2 regions of the Deferrisoma camini S3R1 genome follow, and region 2 is predicted to be linked to the other one. Evidence: riboswitches for the same ligand, from Rfam matches in the RefSeq annotation. Region 2 holds a riboswitch; the other holds the start of a gene.
What was found. Region 2 has a riboswitch for molybdenum cofactor ahead of DEFCA_RS0110705 (porin). Riboswitches for the same ligand answer to the same signal wherever they lie in the genome.

Region 1 (5,827 bases), 250 kb from region 2:
ACGGTGTACGGGGTGTCCACCGTCCAGGAGGAGGTGGGGCTCCGGGGCGCCCGCACCAGCGCCTTCGGCATCGACCCGGACGTGGGCATCTGTGTGGAGGTGACCTTCGCCACGGACCACCCGGGGGTGGACAAGAAGGCGGTGGGCGACGTGCAGGTGGGCAAGGGGCCGGTGCTGTCCCGGGGCGCCAACATCAACCCCCGCCTGTTCGAGCTGCTCGTGGATACGGCCCGGGCCGAGGGGATCCCGGTCCAGTTCGAGGCGGCACCCCGGGCCACGGGCACCGACGCCAACGTGATGCAGCTCACCCGCGCCGGGGTGGCCACGGCCCTGGTGGAGGTGCCGCTGCGGTACATGCACACCCCCTCCGAGGTCCTGAGCCTCTCCGACCTGGACCACGCGATCCAGCTCCTGGTGGCGGTGCTCCTGCGGATCGGCCCGGACCGGGACTGGATTCCCCAGTGAGGCTGGCAGACCCCACGCCTCCCGAAGCCTCGGCGGCGGCGGGGCCCGTGAGCCGCCCAGCCGCCTAGCTGCCCAGCCGCCAGCGGCCGAAAGCCCGAAGCCTGTTGGCAGGAGCTTCCATGATCGAAGAGACCGGAAAGGTGTTGGAGGTCCGGCCCGGCCGGGCCCTGGTGGAGACCCAGCGGGGCAGCGCCTGCGAGGGGTGCGCCGCCCGGGGGGCGTGCGCGCACCTGGGGGGTGGCCGGGAGGCCCGGGTGTGGGTTCAGGACCCCCTGGGCGTTTCCCCGGGCGACCGGGTGACGGTGGCCGTGCCCGAGGCGGCCGTGGTGAAGGCCTCGTTCTGGGTGTACCTGGTGCCGGTGCTGGTGCTGGTGGCGGGGGCGGTGGCGGGGAACGCCCTGGGGCCCCGGTTCGGCATCGGGCCCGATGCAGGCGCGGCCATCCTCGGGCTCGTGGCCATGGCGGGCGCCCTGGTTGCGTCCCGGTGGGGCGGGCGCAAGACCGCCATGCCCCGGATCGTGCGGAGGGGGTGAGGTGGCCAAGAGGTCCGAGGGCGTCAAGGTGGTGTGCACCAACAAGAAGGCCCGGCGCGACTACCACATCGAGGAAACCTTCGAGGCCGGGCTCGTTCTGCGGGGGTGCGAGGTCAAGAGCCTGCGGGAGGGCAAGGCCAACCTCACCGACGCCTACGCCTGGGTGCAGGACGGCGAGGCGTGGATCTCGGGGCTCCACATCTCCCCCTACCCCCACGGCCGGCGGGAGGAGCAGGACCCCGACCGGGACAAGAAGCTCCTCCTGCACAAGTACGAGATCCGTCGCCTCCACGGGAAGGTGCGACAGAAGGGGTACACCCTGGTGCCCCTGCGGGTGTACTTCCGGGGCGGCCACGCCAAGGTGGAGCTGGGGCTGGGCCGGGGCAAGAAACACTACGACAAGCGCGAGGACCTCAAGCGCGCCGACGCCCAGCGGGAGATCCAACGGGCCATGCGCCGCCGTTGAGTTGGGGCCTTCGGCCCGCTGGGCGGCTCTCGAACCGCACCAAAGCTCGGGGGCATGGGGGCTGCTGGAGAGCCGCGCGCGGCCATACCAGCTGTCAGAATTCAGCTCCGGTAGGCCGCGAGGAAAGCCTCCCACCCCACTTTCTGTAGAGCTTCGCGCATCGGGGGAGGCGCCTTACGCTTCTGCCCTCTGTCCTCCGGACCCCGGCTCCTGAACAGCAGGCCCCACGCCCCCCGCCGCCAAGGCCCCCGGATCACGGAACGTTACCCTTCCCCGCTGCCCGGCCCCGAAGGGCCTGTTGCCAAGTTGCATTCAAAACGATTGGCCCCGTGCCGGAGGGGCAGGGGACTTGCCGGAGTGTCGGCTGTGGAAGGATGGGAGGCGCCAGTGGACGGCGGGGAACGCAGGGTCCGGTTTCGCAGGCAGGACTACGTGCTCACACCGATCGGGCCGGATGATCCCGAGCGGATCGCCTCGGCCGCTGGGGAGCCGGCCTTTGCCCGCCGGTTCGACCCGGAGCGGTTCGTGGCCGGGCTGGCCGTGGCGGAGGACTCCCGGCCGGACCGGGAGCTTGGGTTCTATGCCGTGGCCCACAGCGGGGACCCGTCGGTGCTGGACGACACCCTGATCTTCGTGGTGCCCCCGGCCCGGGGCCGGGGCCTGAGCCATCTCCTGATCTACGGTGTGTACCAGGACCTGCTGAAGCGGCCCGGCATGTTCTGCCTGAGCGAGCCCGGCGAGATGCCCCGGCTCGACCTCCACGTGCGGTGCGGGTTCGCCCCGCCGGTGCGGCCCCTAGTGGACGGCCGGATCCGGGTGGGCAAGTACGACCTGCACACCGTGCTGGCCCGGCTGGAGTCGGAGGACGAGATCGTTCCCCTTCCGCCCCTAGACGACGTTTCTTGGTGAGAGGGCCTTCCATGTAACTTCGGTCGTCGGTCTACGGTCAACGGTCAACGGTCAACGGTCAACGGTCTGGGGCCTTCGGCCCGCTAGGCGGCTAGGCGGCCTTTGAGCCGCACCAAAGCTCGGAGGGCATGGGGTTTCAGGGGCCAGCATTCAGAAGTCGGTGGACAGGAAGAAGGCTCTTCGATCCCCCGAGAGGATCCCCCCGAGAACTCAAGCTGCTTTTCGGGATTTCCTGTCTCCTGTCCGCTGAATTCCGGTTCCTGAAACCCGTGCCCCGCCGCCGGCAATGGCCCCGGACCACCGAAAGTCGTTGTTAGGGCCCCCCAGGGCCGAAGGGGGGTTCCTCCTTCGGCGGGCCCGTCGCAGTACGCCCGTTGACGGGTCGTCCCACCGTGGCCTAGACTGCCCCTGTGTCTCCGAGCGACTCGGCCTACCGGTTCCCCCGGGGGCCCACGGCCGGTTCGCCGACGGGTCGGGGTGGAAACGCCCCGGCCTCCCGCGTTCGGAAAGGAGACGGGCCGACCGGTGCGATGAACGTGTGCGCCCTCCCCGTCCGTTCGCGGGGAGGGTTTTTCGTGCTTACGGTTCTCGCACGGCCGGGCTCCCCGGCCCGGCGCCCGAGGAGGGGATGGACTACCTGGTTCTCGCCCTGTCCCATGCCTGGGGCCTGCTCACGGGCCTGGATCCCGACGTGTGGGCGGCCGTGGGCACGAGCGTATGGGTCTCGGGGGCGGCCTCTGCGCTGGCCGCGGCCGCGGCGGTGCCGGCCGGGGTTGCGGTGGCCTTGGGCCGGTTCCCGGGACGCCAACCCCTCCTGCTGGTCCTGAACACCCTCATGGCTCTGCCCACCGTGGTGGTGGGGCTCCTCGTGTACGGCCTGATCGGCAGGCAGGGCCCCCTGGGGTGGTTGGGCCTCCTCTACACCCCGCCCGGCATCGTGCTGGGCGAGTTCCTCTTGGTGCTGCCCCTGATGACGAACCTGGTCGTCTCCGCGGTCGAGGGGCTGGACCCCCGGTTCCTCCAGACCTGCCGGGCCTTGGGCGCGGGGCCCTGGGCCACCGGCCGCATGGCCCTGTGGGAGGCCCGTCTGGGCGTGCTGGCCGCCCTGGTGGCCGGGTTCGGACGGGCGGTGGGTGAGGTGGGGGTGGCCATGATGCTGGGCGGAAACATCCGGGGGTACACCCGCACCATGACCACGGCGATCGCGCTGGAAACGAGCAAGGGGGAGTTCGAGCTGGGCCTGGCCCTGGGCATCGTGCTCCTGTCCGTGGCCCTGGGGGTGAACGCGGCGTTGTTCGCCCTGCGCCGGAGGTCGGCATGACCGCGTACCGGGCCGAGGGGCTGCGGATCGCCCGAGGGGGGCGAGAGGTGCTGCGGCTGGAGCGGTTCGAGGTGCCGGCCGGCGGCCTGGTGGCGCTGGTGGGGGCCAACGGGTCGGGCAAGACCTCGCTGCTGGAGGTGTTGGCGTTTCTCCGTCCCGCCTCGGGGGGCCGGCTTTGGTTTTTCGGATCCGAGGTCTCCCCCGGCGGAAGACCGCCCGCCGGCGTGGGGTACCTGCCCCAGGCGCCCTACTTGTTCGACCGCTCGGTGGCGGCCAACGTGGCCTGGGCCCTGCGGGCCCGGGGCGTCCGCGGACCGGAGGTGGCCCCCAGGCTCTCGGCCGCCCTGGAGCAGGTGGGGCTCGCGCCCCTGGCCGACCGGAGGGCCACCCGGCTGAGCGGGGGAGAGGCCCAGCGGTTGGCCCTGGCGCGGGTGCTGGCCCTGGAGCCCCGGGTGCTCCTGCTGGACGAGCCACTAAACCACCTGGACGCCGAGAGCCGCGAGCGCATCGAAGCGGTGGTGGACGCCTGGCGCCGGCAGAGGGGCACCACGGTGGTCCTGGCCACCCACGACCCGGCCCAGGCCCGGCGGTTGGGCGCCGAGGTGTGGCGGGCCGAGGGAGGGGTGTTACGACCCGGCGGCCCCGACAACGTGTTCCGGGGCCAGCCGGAACGGCACGGGGGCGACGTGTTCGTGGCCGGGCCCTTGCGCGTGGTGGTGGAGCCGTTGCCGGCCGATGCCCGGGTCATCGAGGTGGACCCCCGGGAGATCGTGCTCTCCCGGGAGATTCCGCCGACCTCGGCACGGAACCGGCTGCGGGGCACTGTGGTGGAGGCCCGGGTAGCCGACGGCGAGGTGTGGGTCACCCTGGACTGCGGGGCCCGCCTGGTGGCCGTGGTGACCCGGTCGTCGTGGCAGCGCCTGGGGCTCACCGTGGGCGACGAGGCCGTGGCGTCGTTCAAGGCCACGGCGGTCCGGGTTTTGGGAGGTTAGCCCTCCTCCTCCCCGAGCCGGAACCGCCCCACGGCCCGCTCGAGGCCGTGGGCCTCGGCGGCCAGACCCTGGGCGGCGTGGGCCAGCTCCCCGGTCTGGCCGGCCACGTCCCGGCTCACGGTGGCGATCCCCTCCACGTTGTTGGAGATCTGCTCGATGGCCGCGGACTGCTGCTCGGCGGCCACGGCGATCTGCCCGATCATCTGGCTCACCTGGTTCACCCGGTCCAGGATCGCTCGGAACGCCTCGCCGGCCCGGTCGAACACCTCGTGCGCTTGGGCGGCCTGGGCCCGGCCCTCGGCCGTGGCCTCCACGGCCTGGCGGCTCTCCTCCTGGGTCGAGCGGATCGTGGCCTCCACCTCCTTGGTGGCCTTGGTGGTCTTCTCGGCCAACTTCCGCACCTCGTCGGCCACCACGGCGAACCCCCGGCCGTGCTCGCCGGCCCGGGCCGCCTCGATCGCGGCGTTCAGGGCCAGCAGGTTGGTCTGGTCCGCGATGTCGTCGATCACCCGGATCACGTGGCCGATGCTCTCGGTCTTGCCGCCCAGTTCCTCGATGCGGGCCGCCAGGCCCTCCACCATGCGGGCGATGCCGTCCATGCGGGCGAGGCTCTCGGAGAGGATCTCTTCTCCCTCCCGGGCCACGTCGGACATGTGCTGGGCGTTTCGGGCCACCTCCTGGGCGTTCTGGCTGACCTCCAGCACCGTTGCCGAGATCTCCTCCACGGCGGCCGCCACCTCGGAGGCCTTGTGGCTCTGCTGGTCGGCGCCGCCCGCCACCTGCTGGCTGGAGGCCGAGATCTGCTGGGCCTCCCCGGCCACCCTCCCGGCCGCCTCGGACACCCGCCGGATCAGGTCGACGAGCCCGCCCCGCATCTCGCCGTACGCCCGGGCCAGAACCCCCAGCTCGTCCGAGCGGTGGATCTCCACGGACGCGCCCAGGTCCCCGTGGGCCAGGCGTTCGAACGCCTGCCCCAGCTGGCCGGCCGCGTTGCCCACGCCGCGGGCGAACCAGAACCCCACCAGCACCGCGATCCCGATCGCCACGGCCGAGGCACCCACCGTCACGTCCCGGATGGCCCAGGGGATGGTCAGGAACTCGTCCTCATAGCTTCCCACCCCGATCACCCAGTCCCAGGGCT
Region 2 (5,827 bases):
GATCTCCTCTCCGGCGTGGACCACCCGGGGCTTCTCCAGCTCGCCCAGCCGGATCTTGGGGCCGGCCAGGTCCAGCAGCAGGGCCACCGGCCGGCCCACGTCCCGGCCGGCCTCGCGCACGAGCTCGGCCGTGCGGGCGTGGGTGGAGTGGTCACCGTGGCTCATGTTGAGCCGGGCCACGTCCATGCCGGCCTCCACCATGCGCCGCAGCACATCGGGGTCGGCGCTGGCCGGCCCCACGGTGCACACGATCTTCGCCCTTCGCATCGGTTCCTCCGCTGGTTCGGGGAGCAGGCCGTGATAAGGTTTTCTCGCAAAACGGGGAAAACTTACCGTGAACCCCGGGCCCCGTCCAGTCCGGAGGGTGGAATCAAACGAATGGCCGGTTGAGGAAACTTTGTTTGTTTTGGTATGGTGTTTGCAGCTCGGGCCGTGTTCACCCATTCGACGGAGGAGACGCCATGAAGAAGTATTGGAACGAGAAGTTCGAGACCATGCCGGTGGAGCAGCTCCAGGAGTTCCAGGCACAGAAGCTCCGGGAGACCGTGGCCTGGCTGTACGAACGGGTCCCGTTCTACAAACAGAAACTCGACGAGAAGGGGGTGAAGCCCGAGGATATCCGCACCCTGGACGACATCCGTCACCTTCCGTTCACCGTCAAGAACGACCTGCGCGACAACTACCCCTTCGGGCTGTGCGCCGTGCCGATGAAGGACCTGGTGCGGGTGCACGCCTCCTCCGGAACCACCGGCAAGCCCATCACCGGCCCCTACACGGCCGAGGACAAGGCCCAGTGGCAGGAGTGCATGGCCCGGACCCTGTGGGCCCAGGGGGTCCGGCCCGACGACATCTGCCAGAACGCCTACGGCATGGGGCTCTTCACCGGCGGCTTGGGCTTCTACCTGGGGGTCGAGGCCATCGGCTCGTGCCTGGTGCCCACCGGCTCGGGCATGACCGAGCGCCAGATCATGCTCATGCAGGACTTCGGGAGCACGGTGCTGTTCTGCACGCCCACCTACGCCCTGACCATCGCCGAGAAGGCCGACCAGATGGGGGTGGACCTGCGCAAGCTGCCCCTGCGGGTGGGCTCGTTCGGGGCCGAGCCGTGGACCGTGGAGATGCGCAAGGAGATCGAGGAGCGCATGGGCATCACCGCCCACGAGGCCTACGGGCTGACCGAGATGATGGGCCCCGGCGTGGGGTTCTCGTGCGAGGCGTACCGGCTGCACCTGAACGAGGACCACGTGTACCCCGAGATCGTGGACCCCACCACCCTGGAGCCCGTGCCCCTGGGCGAGAAGGGTGAGCTCGTGTTCACGGCGCTGCAGCGCCGGGCCATGCCGCTGCTGCGCTACCGGACCCGCGACATCACGAGCCTGCGGCGGGTCGAGTGTGACTGCGGCCGCACCCTCGTGGTGATGGACAAGATCCTCGGCCGGTCCGACGACATGCTGATCATCTCGGGCGTGAACGTGTTCCCGAGCCAGGTCGAGTCGGTGATCATGGAGTTCGAGGAGATGGAGCCCCTCTACCAGATCCGGGTGTTCAAGAAGGGCCACCTGGACGGCATGAAGGTGGAGGCCGAGGCCAAGCCCGCCGTGTACGCCCAGGGCAAGGAGGCCCTGGAGGAACTGGCCCGTCGGATCAGCGCCCGCATTCACGCCGTGATCGGCATCCACGCGCCCGTGGAGATCGTGCCCCAGGGCAGCATCGCCCGCAGCGAGGGCAAGGCCAAGCGGGTGATCGACGAGCGCAAGAAGTAGACGGCTCGGCCGGCGGCGGCGGGGTTCCCCTTGACCCCGGGGCCGCCGGCCGGCTATGTTCTCCCGCGTCTCCGAGCGGACCGACCTACCGGCCCCAGCGGCCCACGGGCGGTTCGCCGATGGGTCGGGGTGGAAACGCCCCGGCCTCCCGCGTTCGGAAAGGAGACGGGTGACCGGTGTTGTGCGCACCCTCCCCGTCCGACCGCGGGGAGGGTTTTTTGTGTGTTGCCTCCGAGCCGTGGCGCCTACGGGGTCCGTCCTAGGGCGCGCGGCCAACGGGTTCGGCGGGAAACCGCCGGGCCTCCCGTGCTTGGAAAGGAGGCGGTGCGACCGACGGGTCCCGTGCGGGGTCCGCCCGGCATGCCCGCGCCCCCTTTCCAGCCGGAAAGGGGGCGCTTCTCGTTTGGAGGATTCGCCGCTCACCCATCACGGAAAGGAGGAACGAATGCGGCAGGTCGTGGGAGTTCTGGCGGTACTGGCGACCCTGGGGGTGGGGGCCCGGCCCGGGTGGGCCCGGGTCGACCTGCTCGAGCGCCTGGAGCAGAAGGGCATCATCACGGCGGCCGAGCGCAAGGAGCTGGAGGCCCGGCAGGCCCCGGCCGTGCCCGCGGCCCCGAACCACCTGTCCTACCGGAGCCGCGACGGCCGGTTCTCCGGCCGGATCTACGGCTACGGCCAGGTGCGCTACACGTTCCGGGAGCTGGAGGACGCCGAGAACCAGAGCAACTTCTCGGTGCAGCGCACGCGCGTGGGGCTCAAGGGGCACGCGTTCCGCAAGAACCTCGAGTACAAGGTCTACGTGAACGTGTACTCGGGCAACGAGAAGGGCACGGACCTGTTCGATTTCTTCGGGGACTACGCGTTCGCCCCCTGGTTCTCCGTGAAGGCCGGGGCCTACAAGGTGCCCTACGGCGTGCAGTGGAACGTGTCGGCCTCGAAGCTCCAGTTCGTGGAGCGAAGCGGGGTGGACGCCACGTTCCGGTTCGACCGGGACACGGGCGTCACGGTCCACGGTAAGCTGGCCGGTGGGCTGTCTTACGACGCGGGCGTGTTCAACGGCGAGGGACGCAACCGCAACAACTCGGGCGACGGTCACCTGTACGTGGGCCGGGTCGTGTGGGCCCCCATGGGCGGAAGCCCCCTGACCGGGGAGCCGAGCCTGAACCGGCCCGAGCGACCCCAGGTGTTCCTGGCGGCCTCGGTGGCCTACGACGACGACGTGGCGGGCCACACCCGCAAGAACCTGAACGGAAGGCTCGCGGCCCTGGGCACGAGCGACGTGGTGAGCGTGGGGGGATTCGCGGGGGTGGCGTACCGGGGGTTCTCGCTCCGGGCCGAGGGCCACCGCCGCCGGATCGACCCCAAGGCCGACGGCGTGGACGACGAGACCGCCACGGGCCTGTACGTGCAGGGGGGCGCCCTGGTGTGGAGGGACGTGGTGGAGATGGCCGGCCGGTACGAGTTCTTCGACCCGAACACGGACGCCTCCGACGACCTGACCCAGTCCTACGGGGTGGCCCTGAACGCCTTCTTCAACGGCCACCGCAACAAGATCCAGGCCGACTGGTTCCGGATCCGCGCCCAGGACGGGCCGGGCTCGGCCACGACCGAGGATCGGTTCCGGGTCCAGTACCAGGTGGCGTTCTGACTTCCGCTAGGACGCTAGGAGGCTGGGAGGCTAGGACGCTTGAAACCTCCAGAATTCCCATACGTTCTAGTCTCTAGTTTCTAGTCTCTAGTCTCTAGCTCCCCCCGGACCAACGGGGGTGCCCCTTCGCGTTGTAGGGCCCCGCATGGGCCTGATGAAGCTTCCAGCAGCAAGAAAGGAGAAAACCATGCGAGACCGTCGATGGATCCGTTCCTGGAGCGGGCTGGTGCTGGCCCTGGCTCTGGTCGCCGGCTGGGTCGGCTCGGCCGGCGCCGAGTGCCGCATCCGGATGTCCACCACCACCAGCACCGAGAACTCGGGGCTCCTGGCCCGGCTGCTGCCCCCCTTCGAGGAGACCTGGGGGTGCAAGGTGGACGTGATCGCAGTGGGCACCGGCAAGGCCCTGCGGTTGGGAGCCAACGGCGACGTGGACGTGGTGCTGGTGCACGCCCGGCCGGCCGAGGACAAGTTCGTGGCCGACGGCTACGGCGTGAACCGGCGTGACGTGATGCACAACGACTTCGTGGTGCTGGGGCCGGCCGACGACCCGGCCGGCGTGCGGGGCTCGGGCTCGGCCGCCGAGGCCCTTCGCCGGATCGCCAGGGCCGAGGCCTCGTTCGTGTCGCGGGGCGACGACTCGGGCACCCACAAGAAGGAGAAGGCCCTTTGGGCCGCGGCCGGCCTCGAGCCTGGTGGGGCTTGGTACAAGGAGGCCGGCCAGGGCATGGGCGCGGTGCTGCGCATGGCCGACGAGCTCGGGGCCTACACCCTGTCGGATCGGGGCACGTACCTCGCGTTTCGGGAGAAGATGGGCCTTCGGATCGTGTACGAGGGCGATCCGGCCCTGGCCAACCCCTACGGCATCATCGCGGTGAACCCGGCCCGGTACCCGGACGCCAACTACGAGGGCGCCATGTGTCTCATCGGGTACATCACCGGGCCCCGGGGGCAGCGGATCATCAAGCGGTTCAAGAAGGGCGGGGAGCAGCTGTTCTTCCCCGACGCCATCCCGAACCCGTAGCCGCCCCTGGGGCCTTCACCACGCGCCGAGCCGCCGGTACGCCTCGTACACCACCACCCCCACGGCCGTGGAGAGGTTGAGGCTCCGCACCCGGCCCCAGATCGGAATCCGGAACACCTGGGACGCGTTTCGTTCGAGCAGGTCCGGCGGAAGCCCCCGGCTCTCGGGTCCGAACACCAGCCGGCATCCGGGGGCGAACGGGGCCCGGTCGTAGGGTCGGCCGCTCCGGGCCGAGAAGTAGAACACCGGGCCGGAGCCGCTGGCCGCCAGGGCGGCCCCCAGGCTCGGGTGCTCGCGCACCGACACGTGGGGCCAGTAGTCCAGCCCGGCCCGCTTGAGGTGGCGGTCGTCCGTGGAGAACCCCAGGGGGTGGACCAGGTGGAGGTGGGTCCGGGTGGCCGCGCACAGCCGGGCGATGTTGCCGGTGTTGGGGGGGATCTCGGGCTCCACCAGGACCACGTGGAGGGCAACCGGGCTCACGGCCTGCCCTCCATCCACCGGGCCAGGTGCCGGCCGGTGGGCCCCAGGGCCCGCTGGGCCACGTCGGCCGGGGGGCCCGCGTCCACCAGCCGGCCCCCTTCGTCGCCCCCACCGGGCCCCAGGTCGATGACCCAGTCGGCCCGGGCGATGAACTCCAGGTTGTGCTCCACGGCCACCACCGTGTTCCCCTCGGCCACCAGATCCCGGAGCACCGCGAGCAGCCGGTCCTGATCGTCGGCGTGCAGCCCCGTGGTGGGCTCGTCCAGCAGGTAGACCAGGTTGCGGGGCCGGCGCCGGGCCAGGAGCTCCGAGGCGATCTTGAGGCGCTGGGCCTCGCCGCCCGACAGGGTGGGCGCGGGCTGCCCCAGCACCAGGTACCCCAGGCCCAGGCGTTGCAGCGTGGCGAACACCCGGGCCAGCGCGGCGTGGTCGGCGAACACCTCGGCCGCGTCGTCCACGCTGAGGCCCAGCACGTCGTGAATGGTTAGGCCCCGGTATCGAACGGCCAGCACCCGGGGCCGGAACCTTCGGCCGTCGCACTCCGGGCACGGCACGAAAAGGTCCTCGAACAGGTACATCTCGAGCTTCTCGTACCCCGTGCCCCCGCAGCGCTCGCACCGCCCCCCCTTCACGTTGAACGAGAAGTGGGCCGGCCCCAGCCCCAGCCGGCGGGCAGCGGGGAGGCCCGCGAACAGGTCCCGCACCGCCTTGTAGGCCCCCACGTAGGTCAGGGGGATCGACCGCGGGGTGCGGCCCATGGGCGACTGGTCCACCAGCCGGACCCCCTCCACGGGCGGATCGGGGGGCAGCACGAGGCGGGCCGGTCCCCGAACCCCCTTCGACTCCAGCAGCGGCCTCAGGGTGTCGGCCACGAGGGTGGACTTCCCGGACCCGGACACCCCGGTCACGCACACC

Region 1: it holds a riboswitch for molybdenum cofactor, as region 2 does, so the genes downstream of both, DEFCA_RS0111875 (ABC transporter permease) here and DEFCA_RS0110705 (porin) in region 2, are expected to answer to the same signal.

Annotation. Positions count from the first base shown of each region.
Region 1 is NZ_JAFN01000001.1:2,694,286-2,700,112, reverse strand. It holds gene DEFCA_RS0111895 (M42 family metallopeptidase) at 1-465, shown strand, start outside; gene DEFCA_RS0111890 (SoxR reducing system RseC family protein) at 585-998, shown strand; gene smpB (SsrA-binding protein SmpB) at 1,000-1,464, shown strand; gene DEFCA_RS0111880 (hypothetical protein) at 1,831-2,373, shown strand; molybdenum cofactor riboswitch at 2,786-2,888, shown strand; gene DEFCA_RS0111875 (ABC transporter permease) at 3,002-3,694, shown strand; gene DEFCA_RS0111870 (ABC transporter ATP-binding protein) at 3,691-4,686, shown strand; gene DEFCA_RS24240 (methyl-accepting chemotaxis protein) at 4,683-5,827, opposite strand, start outside.
Region 2 is NZ_JAFN01000001.1:2,440,977-2,446,803, reverse strand. It holds gene pyk (pyruvate kinase) at 1-267, opposite strand, end outside; gene DEFCA_RS0110710 (phenylacetate--CoA ligase family protein) at 462-1,763, shown strand; molybdenum cofactor riboswitch at 1,821-1,944, shown strand; molybdenum cofactor riboswitch at 1,981-2,098, shown strand; gene DEFCA_RS0110705 (porin) at 2,209-3,411, shown strand; gene DEFCA_RS0110700 (substrate-binding domain-containing protein) at 3,599-4,432, shown strand; gene DEFCA_RS0110695 (tRNA (cytidine(34)-2'-O)-methyltransferase) at 4,448-4,912, opposite strand; gene uvrA (excinuclease ABC subunit UvrA) at 4,909-5,827, opposite strand, start outside.